Regions from separate parts of the Chitinophaga sp. NPDC101104 genome, predicted to be linked through region 2. Evidence: riboswitches for the same ligand, from Rfam matches in the RefSeq annotation. Region 2 holds a riboswitch; each other region holds the start of a gene.
What was found. Region 2 has a riboswitch for cobalamin ahead of ACQKLP_RS02625 (TonB-dependent receptor plug domain-containing protein). Riboswitches for the same ligand answer to the same signal wherever they lie in the genome.
Positions count from the first base shown of each region.

Region 1 (5,650 bases), on a different contig from region 2:
AGCAACTGCCCGAACGAGCGCGCCACGCACACCGCTTTTTTCGCCGGCGCCGATTCCTCCATCCCGATGCTCGGAATGCCGCGCAGCTCATGCACCAGCCGCAGACCCTGAACGGTCAGTTCCCGCCGCGCGAAATCATCGGGCACGCGGGATAGGTCGAGCGCCGTGTGGACCCCTTTCTGGTGAAGCATGGCGGCGTATTGCGACCCGATGCCCCAGATGTCTTCCACTTGCGTGGCGGCGAGTACGGCCGTGGTTTTTCCGGGGTAGTCGAGCACGAGGAAGCCTTCGGGCAGCCTGGATTTTTTGACGGCGCGGTTGGCCATCTTGGCGAGGGTTTTGGTGGGCGCCACGCCTACGGAAACGGGCATTCCGACGTTGTGCAGCACGCCTGTGCGGATGGCCGCTGCCAGCGTAGCGGGGGACGCATGGCCCGTGATATCGAGGAAGGCTTCGTCGATACTGTAGACCTCCATTTCCGGCACGAAGCCGGCGAGCACCTGCATCACGCGCTGCGACAGGCTGCCGTATAAGGTGTAATTCGAGGAAAAGACCGCGACCTGGTTCCGCTCCAGCAGGTCTTCCATGAAGAAGGCCGGCGCTCCCATGCGGATGCCGAGGGCTTTCGCTTCTTCGGAGCGGGAGATCACGCAGCCATCGTTATTGCTGAGCACCACCACGGGGCGGTGAAGGACGGCGGGGTGGAAGAGCCTTTCGCAGCTCACGTAAAAATTATTGCAGTCAACCAGGGCGATCATGATGCTAATTTCATTAGCAAATATAGCTAAAAATATTGGCAAATCATCCGAAGTGCGCCACGATCGCATCGGCGATGCGGCCTACCAGTGCGGAATCCGGCGGGGTAGGGCCCTGAGAGATGGCGCGGAGGCTGTCTTCCTCGTCCAGCTCGAAGATCACCAGCCCGTCGCCCGTATCGACATGAAACGCCATGCCATAGCCTTTCACGAAAGGCTTCACTTCGAAGCGGCGCTCGTCCACCGAAATGGTAAAAATATCCATGGGGCAAATATCCGCCTTTCCGGGTATAAATACCTTATGCCAGGTGGTACGGGGTTGATGATACAAATGAATTGGTGTATGAAGATGGAGCGGGGGATTTCCTGACCGGCGCCGGTCACCTGCTGGGGGGAGCCGTGACCGGAGGGCCGGGTGAGGAAAGAAGAGGCGCGTCAGTTCACTAGCGCCTGGATTTTTGTGGTCAACTCGAGTGGACTGAAAGGCCTTATAATGATTTCTTCCGCTTCCATGCCGAACCAGGAAGAAATACTGTCCATAACGAAATAGGCGGGCAGTATCATGATAACAGGCAAACTACGCCGCCCGCGCTGGGCGCGCAATTGCGCTGAAAGTTCTTCTAAATGGGGGAAAGGCAGCTTCAGATCGGCGATCACCAGGTCGTAATCATACGTCCCCAATAACATGGCCGCTTCTTTTCCGTTGTATGCCAGATCTGCATGGTGTCCTTCCTTCTTAATGATCAGCTCTACTACATGGATCATTAATAAATCGTCTTCAATTACCAATATCCTTTTCATATACGAGTCGCTGTTGCCCACTGCAGCACAGGCATACGAAGGCCTGCCGCAAATAAAGCGGTACGTTAGGTACATGCTGCTAAAGTGGAAGTTTCAATAAAAATAGAGGCGAGTATACAGGTATACGTCTGAATCTTTTATATGGCTTTCCGGTAATATTCAATCTACTAGGTATAAGCCGGTCAGACCCAACTTTGCATATACTGTGCCAAAGTTTTTATTGGTTAATGCGCATTAACAAGCCCGGCGGATAGGTTTTGAATGCGGACATTCCTATCTTTGGTCCCGAGTTCTTTACCCAATTCATATTTTCCATAGCGTGGTAGCCGGCGAAAGCCGGATTTAAAAAGGAACCGTGTGCAAATCACGGGCTGTCGCGCAACTGTAAGTAACTGCCAGAGTTACCGCCCCAGGCGTTCATTGTCCTGACCTGAACAGGATGAGAAGAACGGCGGTAATGTTACAAGCCAGGATACTTGCCCGCTATGAAAGATCTTGCTTTCGCGATTTGAAGCAATGGTCGGGACCGTCATGGGCAACGTATGCCCCGCCGTTCCATGCCTACTCACATTTCCTGAAAGCATACGAAAACCGTAAGGAGCATTAATCCACATTAATGTCTTAAAAACGTTTTTGCTATGCTGAAACACACCCTCGGCTACCCGCGCATGGGAGCCCAACGCCAGCTCAAAAAAGCTTGCGAAGCGTACTGGCAAGGCCGCATCGGCCGCCAGGAACTGACCGTTGCCGCACAACGTCTCCAGGAAGAACAATGGCGCCTGCAACAGGCCGCAGGGATGGACCTCATCCCCTGCAACGATTTCAGTTACTACGACCATGTGCTCGACATGTCGCTCCTCGTTGGCGCCATTCCCGACCGGTACGCGCCCGTGGTCACAGACGTGCCGCAGAACACCGAAACCGATCTCGCATTCGCCATGGCACGCGGATGCCAGGAACATGGCCTCGATCTCACCGCCATGGAAATGACCAAGTGGTTCGACACGAACTATCATTACATCGTGCCGGAATTCCGCAAAGACCAGTCTTTCCGGCTCTTCTCCAACAAAGTCTTCAACGCCTTCGACGCAGCGAAGCACCAGCTTGCCGCTACGCCGAAACCCGTGCTGATCGGCCCCGTTTCCTACCTGCTGCTCGGCAAGGAAAAAGAACCCGGGTTCCACCGCCTCAGCCTGCTGCCCCGGCTGCTCCCCGTTTACATCGAAGCCCTCCAACGCCTGCGCGACCGCGGTGCCGCCTGGGTGCAGCTCGATGAGCCCTTCCTCGCCACCGACCTCCCCGAAGGCGCGGCGGAAGCTTACTGTTACGCCTACACGGAGATAGCGAAACATTGCAAAGGCCTCCGCACCATGGTGACGACCTATTTCGAAGGGCTCCGCGACAATGCGGGACTGGCCGCCTCCCTGCCCGTGTGCTGCCTGCATATCGACCTGGTGCGCGACCCCGCGCAGCTGGAACAACTCCTGCCGCTGCTGCCGCCGAAAATGTCGCTGTCGCTGGGCCTGATCGATGGAAGGAACATCTGGAAAAACGATTACCGCCGTTCGCTGCCGTTCATTCAAAAAGCGGTCAGCCAGTTGGGGGAAGACCGGGTGATGATAGCCCCGTCGTGCTCCCTGCTGCACACGCCGGCCGACCTGGAGCTGGAAACGCAGCTCGATGAAGAACTGAAATCCTGGATGGCGTTCGCCCGGCAGAAGCTGCAGGAAGTGGCGGAGCTGGACAGGATATTCCATGGCGAAACATCCTTGCTGGCGGCCAACGAAACGGCCATCGCCGCGAGGGGGGCATCCACCCGCATCCACAAGCCCGCCGTGAAAGCGCGCGTGGCGGCCATTTCGGAGCGCGATGCGCAACGGGCTTCCGGTTTCGTGCACCGGCAAACATTGCAGCAGCGCAGGTTCCGGCTGCCGATGTACCCCACCACCACGATCGGTTCTTTCCCGCAAACGGCGGATATCCGCGCGCTGAGGGCCGCATTCAGAAAAGGCGATCTTACACAGGCGCAATACGACGATTCGCTGGAATCCGCTACGCGGGAAACGGTCCGGCTGCAGGAAGATATCGGGCTGGATGTGCTCGTGCACGGCGAATTCGAGCGGAACGACATGGTGGAATATTTCGGGGAAAAACTCGAAGGGTTCGCATTCACGCAACACGGCTGGGTACAGAGCTACGGCAGCCGCTGCGTAAAGCCGCCGGTTATTTTCGGGGACGTGAGCCGCGAACAGGATATGACCGTTCGCTGGTCGGTGTTCGCACAATCGTGTACGGCGCTGCCGATGAAAGGAATGCTGACCGGGCCCGTCACTATTTTGCAATGGTCTTTCGTCCGCGACGATCAGCCCCGTTCCGAAACCACGGCACAAATCGCCCTGGCAATCCGCGACGAAGTGGTGGCGCTGGAGCGGGCGGGGATCGGCATCATTCAGATCGACGAGCCCGCCATCCGGGAAGGCTTGCCGATCCGCAAGGCTGACCGGGAACGGTATCTCGACTGGGCCGTGCGCGCCTTCCGCGTTTCCGCATCGGGCGTGCAGGACGGGACACAGATCCATACGCACATGTGCTACAGCGATTTCAACGACATCATCCGCCATATCGCGGAGATGGACGCAGACGTGATCACGATCGAGACGTCGCGGTCGCAAATGGAATTGCTGGAGGCTTTCGCGGATTTCAAATACCCGAACGAGATCGGGCCCGGAGTGTACGACATCCATTCGCCGCGGGTGCCGTCTGTAGCCGAAATGGAATCCCTCCTCCGCAAAGCCGCCGAATATCTGCCGGCGCGCAACATCTGGGTGAACCCGGATTGTGGACTGAAAACCCGGAAGTGGCCCGAAACGGAAGCCGCGCTCCGCAATATGGTCGAAGCTGCGAAAGCGGTAAGGGCCGGCGTGAAGGAAACGATTGGACGATGATAAAAAAGAGCCGCGCTGGAAACAGCGCGGCCTTGTTTCGGCTTCATTGATAAGACCGGATCACGTTCCAGCCATACCATCTCTTCATAGAAGCGTCTTTAATAACTTATCGTGCGACGTAAAACAGGTTGCATCATAATCCCCCCACCCCGCGATACTTGTGGAATGGCCGGTACCCCAGCCATTTCGCCAATACGGCCAGCATCCGGAATGCCCATTTCTGCAATGTGACCGGTACGCCAGCCATGTAGCAATGGTCCGGATAGCGGTGCAAAGTGGCCGCCAGCTGCAGGAAGCAGGGAATGCCCCTGCGATTGAACGCGCCTTTCTGCGACAGCGACCATAATGTTTCGAGGATACTTTCCCACTGCATGGCCGGTGCGATCTCGTACGTGAAATGCAGCGGTTCCGTATGGCTGCCGTTGCGCCATGCGTGCGCGGTGCCGGGCGGTATCACTACCTGGTCGCCCGCGTGGTACAACCGTGCCGTGTTGCCGGATTGCATCCACAGGCTGCCGGAATGAACGATGAACTTTTCTTCCTGCAGCGGGTGGCGGTGGCGATGGGCACCGCAGGCCGTTTCGCCGCCGGGGCCTACCACTGCTGCGATCTGGAGGTAAGCGCCGCCGGTACTGGCGTGCGTCTGGAGAAAAGTGAACTGCTCCTGGTTGTAAGGGTTGTAAATAACGGATCCCTGCCGTACCATGATCGCGCGGTTTTGAGGTCTTTGTACGGCAGCAAAAATAAGTGCGGCAAGAACCTTGCCGCACCGGTAGTAGTACTTAATTATATGGGTAATGATGCTTAGGATTTGTCCATCGCGCGCCAAACGAGCGCCGCGGCGATGCCGCCAACGATGGGGGCTACGATGAATAGCCAGAGCTGCGATAAAGCGTTGCCGCCGGCGAAAATGGCGGGGCCGAGGCTGCGGGCGGGGTTAACGGAAGTGCCCGTGATGGGAATGCAGAAAAGATGGATGCAGGTGAGGGTAAGGCCGATGGCTACGCCGGCGGTGGTGCCGTTGCCCCATTTGCCGGTGGCGCCGAAGATCACGAAAAGGAAGAGGAAGGTGAGCACTGCTTCCGCCACGAACGCCGAAGCGGTGTTATATCCTGCGCCGTACCCTTCTCCCCAGCCGTTGGAGCCCAG
Region 1 is NZ_JBNNSF010000004.1:59,016-64,665, reverse strand. It holds gene ACQKLP_RS24030 (Y-family DNA polymerase) at 1-758, opposite strand, end outside; gene ACQKLP_RS24025 (hypothetical protein) at 802-1,020, opposite strand; gene ACQKLP_RS24020 (response regulator transcription factor) at 1,191-1,556, opposite strand; cobalamin riboswitch at 1,859-2,054, shown strand; gene metE (5-methyltetrahydropteroyltriglutamate--homocysteine S-methyltransferase) at 2,195-4,501, shown strand; gene ACQKLP_RS24010 (cupin domain-containing protein) at 4,635-5,207, opposite strand; gene aqpZ (aquaporin Z) at 5,306-5,650, opposite strand, start outside.
Region 1: it holds a riboswitch for cobalamin, as region 2 does, so the genes downstream of both, metE (5-methyltetrahydropteroyltriglutamate--homocysteine S-methyltransferase) here and ACQKLP_RS02625 (TonB-dependent receptor plug domain-containing protein) in region 2, are expected to answer to the same signal.

Region 2 (5,650 bases):
TGTAGTTAATGTATTTGTAGTTGATGTAGGAGATCTGGTTTTTGATGTTCCTGCGGAAGCCTACCACGCGAAGGTCCAGCTTGTTATTGAACAGGAACGTCTGCGCACCGGCTTCATAGCTCACGGCATCTTCCGCTTTCAGGTCTTTGTTGCCGTAAATGCTGTACAGTGAAGTAAGCGTTGGCGCTTTAAACCCGGAAGCCACGCTGGCGAACACTTTGAACTTGTCCGAAAACACGTAGCTGGGATTGATGGTGTAGGTGAACTGGTTGCCGAACTGGCTGTGAAGGGTGTACCGCCCGCCGAGCTCCATGTTGAAGCCATGCAGGTCCTTGAGGAACAGGGCTACGTACGGACTGGTGGAATGCTGCTCCCGGGTACGGTATTTCACGTCTTTGAAGTTGGCGGTATCGGTGAGCTCGGACTTCCGGTATTCCGCGCCGGCCATCACCTGGAACCAGCTGGTAATGTCGTAATGACCGTACAGGTCGCCATAATAGGCGCGGCCGTCCGTAAAGGTCTTGCCCCAATCAGTTTCGTCGTCGCGGGTCACTTTCTGGTACGCGAAATTCCCGAAGATGGCGCCTTTCGAAAGGTCATATTGCGCACGGACGCCGGAATGCAGCGCGTTGGATTTGTTCTTGTTGAGCTTGCTGTCCACGAACGGGCCGCCGTCGAAACTGCTTTTATAATCGCTGAAGAACAGGAATGGCTGCAGGCGGAGGTTTTCGGTGGCCTGGATACCTACGGTGGCATTGAGGCCGTTGGATGTGTACCCGTCGCGGTCGAAATCGCCTGTGCCGGTCGTATCTGCCGCTTCGGAAATACCGTCGGTCGTGAAGTGGGTGAAGCTGATGTTGTAGTCTACATTGTCCTGCTTGCCGCGGAGGCCTGCGGAGCCTTTGAGGCTGCGGTTGGAGCCGTATACCAGGTCGCCGTAAACATTAACGGGCTTGGTGCCGCCTTTTTTGGTGATGATGTTGATCACGCCGGCGATGGCATCCGAGCCGTACAGGGTGGTAGACGTTCCCCTGAGGATCTCGATACGTTCTACCTGGTCGATGGGCAGGAAGCGCAGGTCGATGGCGTTCCCAGTAAGCCCGGTAGCGTCCGCTACGGGGATGCCGTCCATGAGGATGGTGGTGTACTGGGAGGTAGCGCCGCGGAAATAGACTTCGCGGTTTTTGCCGGGGTTGGAGAAAGCCCCGCCGATCACGATGCCGGCCTGCTCATTGAGCACGTCTGCCACGGTGCGGCCCGTGTTGTGACCGATGGTCTGGGGCCCGATGACGGTGAGCACTTTACCGGTTTCGGATTGTTTCTTGTTGAACTTGGTGGCGGTTACCACAACCGTGTTGAGTTGGGAAACCTGTGTGGAGTCTTGCGACTGCGCGGTGTGCCCGGCGGCGAGGATGCCGGCGGTCAGGACCAGGTGTGTTTTTTTCATGTAGGCCATAGATTGTAAAAAAATCAGTGGCGCCGGGGAGAATTGAAAAGTACGTATGATGGCAGCAATGCCGCATATGCCCTCCGCTTTTCACCCGAAAGCGCGGATTAAAAATGGTATGCGGCAGGTCTTCTGGCTTCGCCCGCTTCCCGGGAGGCCTTCCCGTTCCGATGTGCCGGAACAGTGGCTGGGGTCCTGGAAAACGTTAAATGCGGGCTTACAGCTACGGGGATAGCTCCGGATTTTCACCGGATTCCCTATTAATGCCGGCCCCGGAAAGGGACCTGGCAACCGTGTACCGGCCGCAAACCTACGCATATTTTGGTAAATACAGCGTTAATCGGTTATCTTGTATATCATGAGCATCAAACCGAAACTCGGGCCGTTCGACCTTACCATGATCGTAGTCGGACTGGTCATCGGGATGGGAATATTCCGCACGCCGGTCAGCGTGGCCCGCGAAACGGGCACGCCGCAATTATTCTATATGGTTTGGGTGCTGGGAGGGCTCGTTACGCTCTGCGGCGCCCTCACCTATGCCGAGATCGGCTCCCGGTTCCCCGTGGCAGGCGGGTTTTATAAAGTACTTTCGGTCGGTTTCCATCCCGCATATTCTTTCATGATCAACTGGACCCTCGTCATTTCAAACGCCGCTTCCATCGCGGCGGTTTGCATCGTGGGAGCGGAATACATCGGCCCCGTCATCCTCCCCGGACCGATGCAGCACGAAGGCGGGCGCAAAACCATCGCCATCACGGCCGTGCTCGTGCTATACATCATTAATATGCTCGGCATCCGTATGAGCGCCAGCTGGCAGAACGTGCTGACGGTTTTTAAAATGACCCTCGTGCTGCTGCTCTGCCTGGCGGCCTTCAGCAGCCATGTGGCGCCACCGGCCATAGCAGGCGTTCCGGTGGCGGAACACAGCTGGGCTTACATTTTCGGGGCCGCGCTCGTGCCGGTTTTCTTCACCTATGGCGGTTACCAGCAAACGATCAACTTCGGGTCAGACGTCCGCGAGCCGTCGAAAAACATGCCGCGCTCCATCCTGCTGGGGATCGGGATCATTTTGCTGTTGTACCTCACGGTCAATTACGCCTATGTGAAAGTGATCGGGTTCGAGCAGCTGAAAACCACCGAAGCCCTCGCCGCCCGGATGGCCGAAGCATTTTTCGGGGAATATGGCTTCAAGGTAACTTCGGTACTGCTGTTCTTGTCGGTACTGGGATACGCCAACGTCAACCTCATGTCGAACCCCCGGATGTATTACGCCATGGCCGAAGATGGCGTGCTGCCGGGCGTTTTCAGGCGGGTCAATGCCAAAACCCAGGTGCAGGAAGTGGCGCTCACCACCTTCGCGCTGCTCATCGTCGGCATGCTGTATTTCCTCAGCAACTTCGACAATATTATCCAATATGTCATGCTTTTTGACTCAATTGGCCTTGCTTCAGCCGCAGCCACGATATTTGTGCTCCGGAAGAAAACGGCGCACCTCGACGGAACGGGCATCTACAAAATGAAGTTCTACCCCGTCGTTCCCGCCATTTTCATCACCGTGTATTTATTCGTCACCGTCAATATTTTTATAAAAGATCTAAACCAGGCGCTCGGAGGGATGTTTTGGTTTGTAGCGGGGCTACCCATTTATTTTTTCATGCGCTATGCCGTACGGCGGCGTAGTTAGCGCTATCAGTTTGACATATGGACCTTTCATTTATAATAAACCAACTGGGTGAAGACCGGGAGCAGTATTTCAATGCCATTGCACCACCCATCATGCAAAGCAGCAACTTTGCGTTCAAATCGGTGGGTGAGATGCGGGATTTGTTGCGGGATGAATACAAAGGATTCCTGTACACGAGGGGCAACAACCCTACCATCGATATTCTGCGGAAGAAGCTGGCGGCGCTGGATGGCGCGGAAGACGCGCTGATCTTCGGCAGCGGTGCGGCGGCCATTTTCGCGGCGGTGCTGTCGCAGGTTCAGCAGGGCGATCATATCGTGTCTGTCCGCGATCCCTACAACTGGGCCGGCCAGCTGTTCACGAGCATCCTGCCCAGGTTCGGGGTTACGACCACGTTCGTGGACGGAACGGATACCGCCAATTTCCGCAACGCCCTCCAGCCCAATACCCGCCTCATCTATCTCGAATCCCCCAATTCCTTCACTTTCGAGCTGCAGGATATTGCCGCCGTTGCCGCGATGGCGAAGGAAAAGGGGATCGTGACCATGATCGACAACAGTTACTGCACGCCCATTTTCCAGCGGCCGCACGAACTGGGCATCGATCTGTGCCTGCAATCGGCCACGAAGTTCATCAGCGGGCATAGCGATACCATGGCCGGGGTGCTCACGGGGCGGGAGGAAATGATCCGGAAGATATTCATGTCGGAACTGCTCAATATCGGCAGCGGTATCGCGCCGTTCAACGCGTGGCTGCTGCTGCGGGGGCTCCGCACGCTGGAAATCCGGCTGGAGCGCAGCGCGGCGAGCACGAAAACGATCTGCGAATGGCTGAAGGAACAGCCTGAAATTGAAAGGGTTATTTTCCCGATGGACCCCGGCTTCCCGCAATATGACCTGGCGAAAAAGCAGATGCACGGCGCCGCCGGGCTCATCACCATCCAGCTGAAAGTGGAAAGGCGGGAGCAGGTGGAGGCGTTCTGTAACGGGCTGCAACGCTTCCTCATGGCGGTTTCCTGGGGCGGCCACGAGTCGCTGGCGTTCCCGGCCTGCGCTTCCCTGGCGGAAAACGAATTCGACCCCGCCATACCGAAACACCGGATGGTAAGGTTGTACATCGGACTGGAAGAGCCGGGCGTCCTCATCAGCGATCTCGCCCAGGCGCTCGGCGCCATCAACTGACATATAAGACCGCTTTTAACGAAAAAGGCCCGGAATGTTCCGGGCCTTTTTATATCGACAGATCGGCTTATGCTTTACGCGTACACTTTGGCAGCTTGAACGTTACTTCAAACGTGCCTTTCACGAGAATGCGGAACGTCCACCGCGGGTTTACGTTGTATTTCTGCTCGTCGGTCGGCGCCACACCGGGGTCCAGCTTTACGAACTGGCTGGGGATACGGTAATACATGAGGTAGCCGTAGCCGGGGTATTCCTTCAGGGGGAACGGCGTTACTTCGTAATTGCAGACCATCGTAGTATCGGTGTATTCCACGGGATGGAACTTCGCGTAGGATTCGAACAGCGGGCGGTCGCCACGCTTGATCAGTTCGCCGGCTTTGGGATTGAATGCGTTACCGTTCTTGTCGGTGATCTTGATCCGCACCTGGTAACCTTCGTCGGAAATCTTTTTAACGGTCATCGAGGGAGAGCCCATGTCGCCGCTGGTAGTGGTGCCGTCGATGAAGTATGCGCAACCGGGGGCGCCTTCCTGCCGGTAAGCCTGGTCGAGCAGCTGGATCACGGAGATGCCTTTAAACGTTTTGGTGCCGCTCTGGTTGGTGACAGACACATCAAAGGCATAGTTGCCCGCGGGAATATTACCGGTCCCTTCGTTGAACATCAGCTGCCCGGATTTTTCCATGAGCTGGAGCGCCGGGATTTCCAGCAACTCGCGTTTCTTGTTCAGCATCGCCACCGTTGTATCGTTCGCAGGATCGAAAAGGGCCGTCCAGACATACACCTTGTTCTTTTTGCTGAACACATCGGTCGCCTTCCCGGTAGCCAGGTCGCGGATCTCCGTCAGCTTTACGGATATCGGATAGTTGGAGCCGTCCAGCTCGAATGCTTTCGGATCGGAGTTCCAGTTGGTGCCGCGCAATACGCGGAAGGTGTCGTTCACGTAACGGATCTGCTCGCTGATGTAGCCTTCCGGGATTTTTTTACAGGAAGATACCATGCCCGTCGTCGCAACGGCGGCAATAGCACATCCCATGATCGTATATTGAAGAATTTTTTTAGCCATGTGGAAAAATTAATTGAGTTCAGCAAAAGTGAAATTGTGATAGTTCGCCAGTACATGCACGACGCCGTTGTTGGTAATCACGCCGGACGTCTGTACCACCACGCGTTTGTCCCGCTCTTCGGTAGGTACGTCGTCGTTGATCAGCGGGTCGAGCGTGCCGATGACTTTCGTGAAGTAGATGTACTGCGGAATGAGAGTGAGGCCGTCGTTGATATATGCACCGCTGGGGTCGTCCCACAGGGTGATGTGACGTTTTTCACCGTCTTTGGACGTGT
Region 2 is NZ_JBNNSF010000001.1:598,413-604,062, reverse strand. It holds gene ACQKLP_RS02625 (TonB-dependent receptor plug domain-containing protein) at 1-1,447, opposite strand, end outside; cobalamin riboswitch at 1,553-1,758, opposite strand; gene ACQKLP_RS02620 (APC family permease) at 1,806-3,131, shown strand; gene ACQKLP_RS02615 (trans-sulfuration enzyme family protein) at 3,149-4,312, shown strand; gene ACQKLP_RS02610 (DUF5007 domain-containing protein) at 4,380-5,375, opposite strand; gene ACQKLP_RS02605 (fasciclin domain-containing protein) at 5,385-5,650, opposite strand, start outside.

Region 3 (5,650 bases), 2.9 Mb from region 2:
CGTCCGGAATTACTTCGATTTCATCCTCGATACCGTTTCCGCACCGCACGACTATAATATGGCGCAAAGCCTCCTGCGGACGAACGGGGTGCAGATTTGCGTGGGCGTACCGCCGACGCCGTTGGAGATAGCCGGTTTCAGCCTGATCGGGAACCGCCGCAGCATCGCGGGGTCCATGATCGGGGGGATCGCGGAAACGCAGGAAATGCTGGATTTCTGCGCGGAACATAACATCGTGTCAGACGTGGAAGTCATCAACATGAATTATGTCAACGAAGCGTACGAGCGGATGCTGAAAGGCGATGTGCGGTACCGTTTCGTGATCGATATGGCTACATTGTAAGATGGCAATATGCAGCCCGGTGGCGCTTTCGGCGGACCGGGCTGTTTTTTGTCAGGTCGACCCATGATCCCGGAACGGTATCCGGCGATGGGGATCATTGCGCCGGGGGCCTTCCTCCGGTAATTTTGTTCAAAACCGCAACCCATTCATGGAATTACGATACATAGACGCCGCCACGGCCGTGGCCCATATTCAATCCGGACAACGCGTATTCGTGCATGGCAGCGCCGCCACCCCGGAACTGCTCGTACAGGCCTTGCAAAACCGTGCGGAAGCACTGAAAAATGTGGAACTGGTCAGCATCACCACGCTCGGCAACGTCAATTTCGACGCCCCGGCATGCAGGAAGGCTTTCTACTTCAATTCCCTTTTCGTATCGGCGGCTACACGCGCCGTGTCCAACAGCGAATCGGGCGATTACGTGCCGATCTTCCTCAGCGAAATCCCCCAACTTTTCTATCGCAACATTCTCCCGCTGGATGCGGCCTTCATACAGGTTTCCCCGCCGGATGCGCACGGGTATGTAAGCCTCGGTACTTCGGTAGACATTGCCCGTGCGGCGGTGGATACGGCAAAATACGTAGTGGCGCAGGTAAACCCGAATATGCCGCGCACGCATGGCGACGGGTTCATCCATATCAGCCGGATCCACGCGCTGGTGTGGCACGAAGCCCCGCTGCCGGTGGTCGACTATTCATCCGGGGCTACACCTGCGGTGGAAGCGATCGGGAAACATGTGGCGGCGCTCATCGAAGACGGCGCCACCCTGCAATTAGGCATCGGTACCATTCCCGATATGGTGCTGCGCAACCTGGCGGGCCACAAAGACCTGGGTTTGCATACGGAAATGATGTCTGACGGCGTGATCCCGCTGATCGAAAGCGGCGTCATCAATAACGCGCGGAAAAAGATCAATACCGGGAAAACCGTGACAGCGTTCATGACGGGTACGGAAAAGCTGTACAAATTCGTGCACGACAATCCCTCCATCCGCGTCATGGACATCAGTTATGTGAACGATACCTCGATCATCCGCCGGAACCCCAAGGTGGCAGCGGTGAACAGCGCCATCGAAATCGATATTACGGGGCAGGTGTGCGCGGATTCCATCGGCACTTACCAGTATTCGGGGATTGGTGGGCAAATGGATTTCATCCGCGGCGCATCGCTGTCGGAAGGCGGCAAGCCCATCATCGCGCTGCCGTCTGTCACCAACAAGGGGATTTCCCGCATTACGCCGTTCCTCAAGGAAGGAGCGGGCGTGGTAACGACCCGCGGGCACATGCATTGGGTGGTGACGGAATACGGATCGGCAGACCTTTTCGGGAAGAACCTGAAACAACGCGCCAGGGCGCTCATCGGCCTCGCGCACCCGGACCACCGGGAGGCGCTGGACCGTGCGTACTTCGACCGGTTCCTGAAGGGGAAGGGTTGAAACAATCATTTTTCGGTATAACACCAGAAGGTGAAAACGGGCCGTTTTCACCTTTTTTATTTGCGGGAACGGCATGTTAATCCAACGGACGTAACTGCACGGCGCTGAGCCAGCCTGCCATGAACTGGAAGATTTCCGGGCGCTGGGGCTCGTTGTGCATTTCGTGGTAGAGGCCGTCCCATTCTTTGTAAGTGATAAGTTTTTTCGGGGCCATCTCCGCGAACCGGCGAGAGCCGTCTACGCTCGTGAAGCTATCGGCATTGCCGTGCATGAGCAGTGAAGGAATCTGAAGGCGATCGGCGTGACGGAGGCACCACCTTCCATTGCTCACTATAATATGCATGAGGCGCAAACTGGCGAAAGGGTGGCGCAGCGGATCGTTTTCAAACTTCGCCACTTCGTTCGCATCGTGCGAGATCTTTTGGATATCGAGCGGGGTTTTGACGCGTAAATGGGGCAGGAGGGATGCGCCTGTTTTCAAAATACCCCGCAGGAATGCGTTGGGCTTTTGCGGAAGGAGGAGCGCGGGAGCGGATATGACGGCGGCCTGCACATCGGGCTGACGGTGGAGAAGCAGGCCCGTCAAGAGCCCACCGCCCATGGAATGCCCGTAAAGTACCATGGGCGCGGGGTGCGCGTCCCACGTAAATTGCAGGAACGCTTCGAGGTAATCGAAAATTTCTTCCAGCTTCAGCGCATCGCCGCGCTTGCCGTCGCTTTTGCCATGGCCGTAATGATCGATCCCCGTTACCAGGTACCCTTCCTTATTGAAAAATTCCGCCAGCGGCGCGTAGCGCTCCACGTGCTCGCCGATGCCGTGGATCACGACCATAACCCGATCGTAATGCTCCCGCTGCCAGGTAATGCCGTGGAACCGCCGGCCCTTGAATTCCCAGGTGAAATCATGTTGCATACTCACTAATAACGGGCAATAGTCAAATTTGTTGGACACCCCGATGATACGAATCATTTGTTTTATTCCCACCAACACCGTAGGTTTGCATCGCATTTGGTTGCAGACCCCTCACCAGGGGCGCGCATTAAAAGGGAATCCGGTGCAAAACCGGAGCTATCCCCGTAGCTGTAATCCTGCATTCGCATTTACCGGCATCACTGCATGCCACTTTCCAAAAGAAGGGAAGGCACGCCGGTAAAGCAGGAGAGCCAGAAGACCTGCCTCATGTATTTACCATTCAACGCTTTCGGGTGAAAAGCCAGGGATGTAAAGCCTTTTACCAGGTATTTATATTCTTATTCGTATAACCCTCCATGCGCGTTGGGATCGTCCCGCGTCGTGCTCTTGCAAACTTGTTTGCGGGTATGATGCGTGCTTCCCGGATGGTTGTTTCAAAACAAATAAACCAACATATGAAACAACATGTACGCATTCTGCTCGGCCTCGCCTTCATGGCTACCGTAGCCGCCTGTAACAAATCGGACGATGTAAGGCCCTCCGGCCCCAGCGTCCACATCGCCAAACCGGAACAAACCATCGCCGTTGGCCAGGAGCTCGAGCTGAAACCCGAGTTCACGCAGGACCCGGGGATTTCCTTCCGCTGGTCCCTCAACGGCGAAACCATCGGCGATAAGGCCACCTACACCTTCAAACCCCGCGCGCATGGCGACTATAAAATCACTTTCGCCGCTTCCACACCCCACGGTAAAGACTCCGCGGTATACAACATCACCGTGCTCGGGCAATACGCCAACGGCGTGCTCGTCCTCAACGAAGGCTGGTTCGGCACGCAATCCGGCAGCGTATGGTTTTACAAATACGGCGCGGATACGCTCGTGCCCTGGGTATATCATGCCGCAAACATTGGCAAAAGCCTCGGCGGCGTGATGAACACCCTGCAATACGGCGCCATCCATAACGGTAAACTGTACCTGGTCGTGAAAGCCGGCGGCCCGCTGGTGGTGACAGACGCTTCCACGCTCGTGGAAACCGGCCGCGTGGAGAACGCTGTTTCCGGCAAAGCGATGTCATTCGTAGGGCTCGACGCTACGCGTGGCCTCATCGGGGCAGACGACGGCATTTATCCCATCAACCTCACGTCGCTCGCCATCGGCAGCAAGATCGCCGGCGTATCGGGCGCCATCGGCAACATGGTAAAATCCGGGAACTACGTGTTCGCACATAGCAATAACGACGGCATGATCGTCCTCAACGCCACCACGTATGTCGTGGCAGGCAAGCCTTTCAAGGCTACGGTCGGTTTTGTGACGGGAAAGTACGGGAGGATTTACGGCGCGAAGGATTCCCTCCTCATGTCCGTTCACCCCACCACTTTCGTAAAAGATTCCGTGAAAATGCCGTTCGCTTCGGTGAACCCTTTCGGCGCGTGGAGAAGCGTACAAATGGCGGCATCCACCGTCAACGACCACATTTTCATCATCCAGCCCGCCGCCAACTGGCAATACGGCACTAAATTGTACCGATATGTGGTGGGCAACGCCGCTTCGCTGGCCACGCCTTTCATCACCCTGCCCGCCGGTCAATATTTCTACGGCTCCGGCGTGAATTACGACCATCATACCGATGAGCTCGTGATCACGACGATCAACGGACCGTATACCGGGAGCGAGAACCGCGTGCTGTTCTACAACGCCCAAACCGGCGCCTTGAAGAAAACGATCCGATACGACGGATGGTACTTCCCTGCCATGACCGTTATTCAACCATAGCCATGAAATCCTACTGGAAAATCCGCTGTACCGGAGCCTGCCTGCTGCTTGCAGGCAGTGCTACCGCGCAGCAGGGCATGGATTCAGCGAAGGTCCGCGAGTTAAGGGAAGTCCACATCACCGCGCCGCGGCCCGTCCGCGAGATTTCACCGGGCCAGACGCTGCAGGGCGCGGCTTTGCAAAAACTCGGCGCGCAATCGGTCGCCGATGCCATCCGCTTTTTTTCGGGATTGCAGATCAAGGATTACGGAGGCGTGGGCGGTTTGAAAACGGTGGACGTCCGCGGGATGGGCACCAATCACACCGCCGTGTTTTACGACGGCATCCAACTGGGGAATGCGCAGAACGGCCAGATCGACCTGGGCAAATTTTCCATGGAGAACATGCAGGCCGTTTCGCTCTATAACGGGCAAAAAAGCAATACGTTCCAACCCGCGAAAGACTACAGCGCCTCCGCCGCCATTTATCTCACGCCGCTCCGCCCGGAATTCAAGCCGGGTGAGCGTTTCCACTTGAAAGGAACGATAAAGGGAGGATCGTTCGGCCTGTTCGATCCATCTTTGCTGTACCATCGGAAATTATCGGACCGTGCAACGCTTTCGCTGAGCTCGGAATGGGTACATGCCGGCGGTCAATACAAATTCCGGTACCGGAAAGAGAACGGCTACGATACCACGGCCATGCGCAGGAACGGCGATGTAGACGCCCTGCGCCTGGAAGCCTCGCTGCACGGGCGCATGCCTTCCGGCGAATGGCATACGCGGCTCTATTATTATGGTTCCGAACGCGGATTGCCAGGGTTCGTGGTGAACGGGGTGTTCGGGCATATCGACCGGCAGTGGGACCGCAACTTTTTCTGGCAGGGGCAATTGCGCAAAGACCTTTCCCGGCGCTACAGCCTGCTCCTCAATGCGAAATACGCAAAGGATTTTACGCGGTACCTGGCGCCGGATACGCAACTGTTGCGCATCGACAACCGGTACCGCCAACAGGAAGCCTACGTTTCCCTCGCGCAGCAGTTTACCATCAAAAACTGGTGGACGGCCGGCTTGTCGACCGACTACCAGTTCAACCTTCTGAACGCTTCGCTGAAAAACTTCTCGTATCCGCGGCGGCACACGGTACTGGGGGCGCTGAGCACGTCCGTCACCTTACCGCGGTTCAGTGCACAGGCGGCGATGCTGGCA
Region 3 is NZ_JBNNSF010000001.1:3,486,973-3,492,622, forward strand. It holds gene ACQKLP_RS13930 (NAD(P)-dependent alcohol dehydrogenase) at 1-343, shown strand, start outside; gene ACQKLP_RS13935 (acetyl-CoA hydrolase/transferase family protein) at 492-1,778, shown strand; gene ACQKLP_RS13940 (lysophospholipase) at 1,855-2,691, opposite strand; cobalamin riboswitch at 2,772-2,973, shown strand; gene ACQKLP_RS13945 (DUF5074 domain-containing protein) at 3,147-4,463, shown strand; gene ACQKLP_RS13950 (TonB-dependent receptor) at 4,466-5,650, shown strand, end outside.
Region 3: it holds a riboswitch for cobalamin, as region 2 does, so the genes downstream of both, ACQKLP_RS13945 (DUF5074 domain-containing protein) here and ACQKLP_RS02625 (TonB-dependent receptor plug domain-containing protein) in region 2, are expected to answer to the same signal.

Region 4 (5,650 bases), 1.1 Mb from region 2:
GGGATAGAGCTCGTCCAGCCAGTTGGTATTGCCCACGTAGCGGTATTTGTTCGGATTGTTGGGGTCTACGTATACGGGCGAGGTGTTGGCGGGATTATTATAATATGCCGCGGCGCGGATGGAATCCTCGGTCGTGAAAGGCTCCGAAGAAGTTCTGCCGCCGTCGGCGCCGGTCCTGTCGGCCTCGCGGAACATGCGGATATAATCAACGGAGTTGATGTATTTCGGCAGGTACGTGGGGCGGTTGAAGGAGTAGGTGCTGTTGACGGACAGCCGCATGGGCTGATGTTTGTTGGGGTTCTTGGTGGTGATGAGGATCACGCCGTTGGCGGCGCGGGAGCCGTAGATGGCGGCGGAGCCCGCGTCTTTGAGCACGGTAACGTTCTGCACGTCTGCCGGGTTGATGAGGTTGGGGTCCATCACTACACCGTCTACCAGCACGAGCGGCGCGTCGTTGCCAGACGTGATGGAACCGGTGCCGCGGATATTGAAAGTGGCTCCCCGGCCGGGGGCGCCGTTGTTCATGTTCACGTTCAGGTTCGGCACTACGCCCTGGAGCCCCTGGGCCAGGTTCACGAGCGGCCGGCTTTCCAGCACTTCGCCGCCGACGGAGGCTACGGCGCCGGTGAGGTTCGCTTTTTTCTGGGTACCATATCCCACTACCAGCACTTCCTGCAAACCGGCAACATCGGCTTCCAGGACGATGTCGAGCTGATCTTTGCCCGCTACCGGCACTTCCTGTTTTTTGAAGCCCATCATGCTGATCACGAGCACATCGCCGTTGTTCACTTCTATTTCGAAGCGGCCGTCGGCATCGCTGGCCACGCCTTTGGTGGTGCCTTTGATGACGATGGTGGCGCCGGGAACGGGGCCGCCCTTGCTGTCTGTCAGCTTACCGGTCAGGCGCTTGAACTGTTTGTTCCCGATATCGTTGCCGAGCACTACCAGGCGGTCGTCCATCACGCGGTAGCGCATGTGGCTGGCGAGCACGAGCGACATCACGTCCGCCAGGCTGCTGTTGGTCACGTTGAGCGATACCGGCGGGAGTTTGCGAAGCTCGTCGCTGTTATAGAAAAAACGGTACGACGTTTTCATCTCGATCATGGCGAGCACCTGGCTCACCGGCAGCCTGTCGGCCTGCACGCTGATACGTTTTTGCGAATAGACGCCGGCATGTACCTGCAGGAAAAGGCAGGTCAGCACAAAACTCATCTTCATGATCAGCAATAGTTGATGCCACTGCCTGTTGGCAGCGTGTTTTGTAAATAATTTCATAGATTTGATTGTTAAGTCAAGGCAATAGGAAACCCGTTGAAATCCAAAGCAGACGGATTTCCTGCATACTTACTGAACGGGGAATGTTGGCGCATTTCCCGTTCCTATTTCCGGACGGTGGGCGTCAGGAAGGCTGGAAAGTGGAACGTGGTAAACTGTACATTGTTAGCAATTTTTGTTAGTAAATGATGATCTTGGTCGCGGTGACTTTGTATTTTATCGGTTTGATCGTGGTCAGAATTTCCAGTATCTGCGAGACCGGTTCATTTTCTACGCTGCCGGTGAAGCGGGTTTGTTTAAGGGCTTCGTCCTGTATCTCCACCTCCACGTTGTACCATCGTTCCAGGCGGCGCGCGAGGATTTCGAGGGGCTCGTCGTTGAACACGAGCCTGTTTTCGACCCAGGCGCCGGCGGTGAGCGAGCTGTCGCGGTCGTCGGTATCAGCGGCGAGGAGCGCAACTTTGGGCGGAGCGGGCTCGTTCCGGACGGCTGCGGGGCCCGTTTTGGCCGGCGGCGGATTGCTGACCACGGCCAGTTTCTGCCGGGGTTCCAGGAGATAGCTTTTCCCTTCTTTTTTCACGGTCACTTCTACTTTACCCGAAATGAGGGTGGTTTCCGTTTTCGATTCGGAATCGTACGCCTGGAGGTTGAATTCCGTGCCCAGTACGCGTACTACGACTGAATTGGTGGTTACAATGAATGGATGCTCGGCGTTTTGCGCCACTTTGAAATATCCTTCTCCGTTGAGGCGCACTTCGCGTGCCCCGTCGCGGAAGCCTTCTGCGTACGATAGGGAGCTGCCGGCGTTGAGCACCACCTCGGTGCCGTCTGGCAGGGTGAGCTTCGATTTGCTGCCTTTGCGCGTTTGCACGGTGCTCCAGCCTTTATCTTCCGACTTGCCGTTCCCGATCCAGAACCAGGCGCCGGCGCAGAGGGCGGCGGCGAGGGGAACGGCGGCGAGCCAAAGTTTCCGCCAGCGGGGCGGGCCGGGCATTTCGGCCGGTAATGCTTCGGCCGGGTCTGAGGCTGCGGCGAATATGCGGCCCAGCAGTTCTTCTTTCCTTTCAGGAGGCGTTTCTGCGCTCCTGAACTGCAACGAACCTAATATTTCGTATTGCCTGGCGGCTTCGGGGAACTGCTTTTTCAGGATGTCCAGCTCCGGCCGCTCTTTCTCGGTGAGCCTGCCAGACAATTCCTTGCCGAGTAATTCCCAAAGCTTTTGTTCTTGTTCCATGCTGGAAAAAATCAGGTGGTTAATTAGTTAGACACGGTTTTTCGACCGTCCAGTTAAAAGACTTGAAAAAATATTTTGACGACCCGTCATTTACGGAGAAGGGGGATGCGGAACGGCTTGCGCAGGTCGATGGCGGAGCCGAGTTTTTTGAGGGCGATGGTGATCTGGGCGTTAACGGTGTTGACGGAGATATCGAGCACTTCGGCCACTTCGCGGTACGACAGCCCGTCTTCCTTGACGAGCTTGAAAATGAGCCGGCAGCGGAGGGGCAGCCCGTTTACCGCTTGTTCTATCTGGCGGAGGTTTTCGCGGCTGATGAGGGATTCTTCCGGAGACACTACGCAGGGCATGAGGGCGGCGTGCTGGTCGTCCAGTTCTTCGTGCGGGAAAAGCGAGCGGGATTTGTGGTTGAGGGCGGTGTTGCGGACGGCGGTGTAGAGATAGGTCTGGAAGTATTGGATTTCCAGGAGGCGGGCGCGGTTCTGCCAGAGTTTCACGAACACGTCGGCCACCACTTCTTCGGCTTCTTCGCGGGAGCGGACGAGCGCCGCGGCGAAATAAACGAGCCGGTCGCTGTAATGGGAAAAGAGCTGGCCGAAAGCCAACTGGTCACTGTTTTTCGCAATTCGGTCCAACAACTGCTCCATCCGCGGAATTTAACGTTACCTGCAAGTTACGGGAGGAAGCGACACGCTCGTGATACGATCTTCACATTGAAATCCTGTTTTTTAACCCTTTCCCGCGATTGCGGTTTTTCCACTTCCGTTCCAATGCGGGAACGTGGATAAGCCGGAGTCCTCACGGTCCCTGTTTTTCGGGTGTGGATATTGAAAAATGGAGATCGCTGCTCCGATACCTCCCATCCACCGGAAAGAAATGCATTTTTCCATGAATGTGCAAATAATTGGGTTTCAGTGCCCGGATCGACATACATTTTAACTGTGCTAATATGTGCCAGAAAATCAACACATTGTAAGAATTCCTCATAACAAATACCTGCATTTACGTGTGTAAAAGCCCCGATCCGCCGCCCCTGCGGCGTCTCCAAAGTTGTTGAGTTCTTTATCCACATATGGGGGTAACTTATGAATTTGTGCAGGGGGTTTGATCATTACATTTGCAGCAGTTCTTGACAACGATGTGCTGGCTTCCGGACGTGTCCGACGCGAGGAATTAAAAGGGAACCGTGTGCAAATCACGGGCAGACGCGCTACTGTAACCCCCTGTCAATGCCGGTTTCTACAAATTATGCCACTGTTCCGCGAAAGCGGGGCGGGAAGGCCCCCGGCAAGGGATAGCCAGGAGACCTGCCAGCACTTCGGACAACGTCAAAACCTTCGCGATCCAAGGTATTGGCTGACGGCCCCGCTACTTTCCTTACGAGGATGAGGGACCTTCGTCGCCCTTCGGATCACGTTCAATCACAAAACTGGCAACTAAAACTGGTTAACCATATAAAAAAACTTGTATGAATAACGAGAACGAGATATTACTGAAGGAAAACAAGGACAGGTTCGTACTCCTGCCCATCAACTACCCCGCTATCTGGGAACAATACAAACGCCATGAAGCCAGCTTCTGGACCGCGGAAGAGATCGACCTGTCGGGCGACCTGGCAGACTGGGCCAAACTGAACGACGGCGAGCGCCACTTCATTTCCCACGTACTGGCATTCTTCGCCGCATCCGACGGGATCGTGAACGAGAACCTGGCCGTGAACTTCATGAGCGAAGTGCAGATCCCCGAGGCCCGCTGCTTCTACGGGTTCCAGATCATGATGGAAAACATCCACTCCGAAACTTACGCCCTCCTCATCGATACATATGTGAAAGACCCCTCCGAAAAGGACCGTCTTTTCCACGCCATCGAAACCGTACCGGCCGTGAAGAAAAAAGCCGAATGGGCCCTCCGCTGGATCGAGAACGGTACCTTCGCCCAACGCCTCGTAGCGTTCGCGGCGGTAGAAGGCATCTTCTTCTCCGGCTCCTTCTGCTCCATCTTCTGGCTGAAAAAACGCGGCCTCATGCCCGGCCTCACCTTCTCCAACGAGCTCATCTCCCGCGACGAAGGCCTCCACTGCGAATTCGCATGCCTGCTGTACTCCATGCTCGAAGGCAAGCTGAGCGAAAAAGAAGTGCACGAGATCATCGCCGACGCCGTTACCATCGAGAAGGAATTCATCACCGAAGCACTGCCCGCAGCCCTCATCGGGATGAACGCCGACCTCATGAAACAATACATCGAGTTCGTAGCCGACCGCTGGCTCCAGGCACTGGGCGCAAGCAAGATCTACAACGCCACCAACCCCTTCGATTTCATGGAAATGATCTCGCTCCAGGGCAAAACCAACTTCTTCGAAAAACGCGTGGGCGACTACCAGAAAGCCGGCGTAATGGGCAACAAGGAAACACAAACCTTCAGCCTCGACGAAGATTTCTAGTTCATTCGTATAACCTCAATCAGCCATATTCATTTTTCACCCACTAAATTCATCACACTATGTTCGTTATAAAAAGAGACGGCAGAAAGGAAACTGTCAAGTTCGACAAGATCACGGCAAGGGTAGAGAAGCTGTGTTACGGACTGGCGCCGGAATACGTAGATTCAATAGATGTAGCGAAGAAAGTGATCCAGGGACTGTACGACGGTGTTACCACGAGCGAGCTGGACAACCTCGCCGCAGAGACCGCCGCCTCCCTGACGACCAAGCATCCGGACTATGCGCAGCTCGCTTCCCGCATCGCGGTGAGCAACCTGCATAAAAATACTTTGAAGTCGTTCTCCAAAACGATGAAGAAACTCTACGAATACGTTGACCCCAAAACCGGCAAAAACGCCGGTCTGCTGGGCGACGATGTTTGGGAGATCATCAAGGCGAACGCCGACATCCTCGACTCCACCATCATTTACGACCGCGATTTCGCGTTCGATTACTTCGGGTTCAAGACGCTGGAGCGCTCTTACCTCCTGAAAGTGGACGGCAAGATCGCCGAGCGCCCGCAGCACATGTTCATGCGCGTAGCTGTCGGCATCCATAAAGAAGACATCGACTCCGCCATCAAAACGTACAACCTGATGAGCGAGCGCTGGTTCACACACGCTACCCCTACCCTGTTCAACGCCGGTACGCCGAAGCCCCAG
Region 4 is NZ_JBNNSF010000001.1:1,722,483-1,728,132, reverse strand. It holds gene ACQKLP_RS07135 (TonB-dependent receptor) at 1-1,275, opposite strand, end outside; gene ACQKLP_RS07130 (FecR family protein) at 1,454-2,509, opposite strand; gene ACQKLP_RS07125 (RNA polymerase sigma-70 factor) at 2,596-3,156, opposite strand; gene ACQKLP_RS07120 (hypothetical protein) at 3,183-3,581, opposite strand; cobalamin riboswitch at 3,637-3,838, shown strand; gene ACQKLP_RS07115 (ribonucleoside-diphosphate reductase small subunit) at 3,978-4,949, shown strand; gene ACQKLP_RS07110 (ribonucleoside-diphosphate reductase subunit alpha) at 5,009-5,650, shown strand, end outside.
Region 4: it holds a riboswitch for cobalamin, as region 2 does, so the genes downstream of both, ACQKLP_RS07115 (ribonucleoside-diphosphate reductase small subunit) here and ACQKLP_RS02625 (TonB-dependent receptor plug domain-containing protein) in region 2, are expected to answer to the same signal.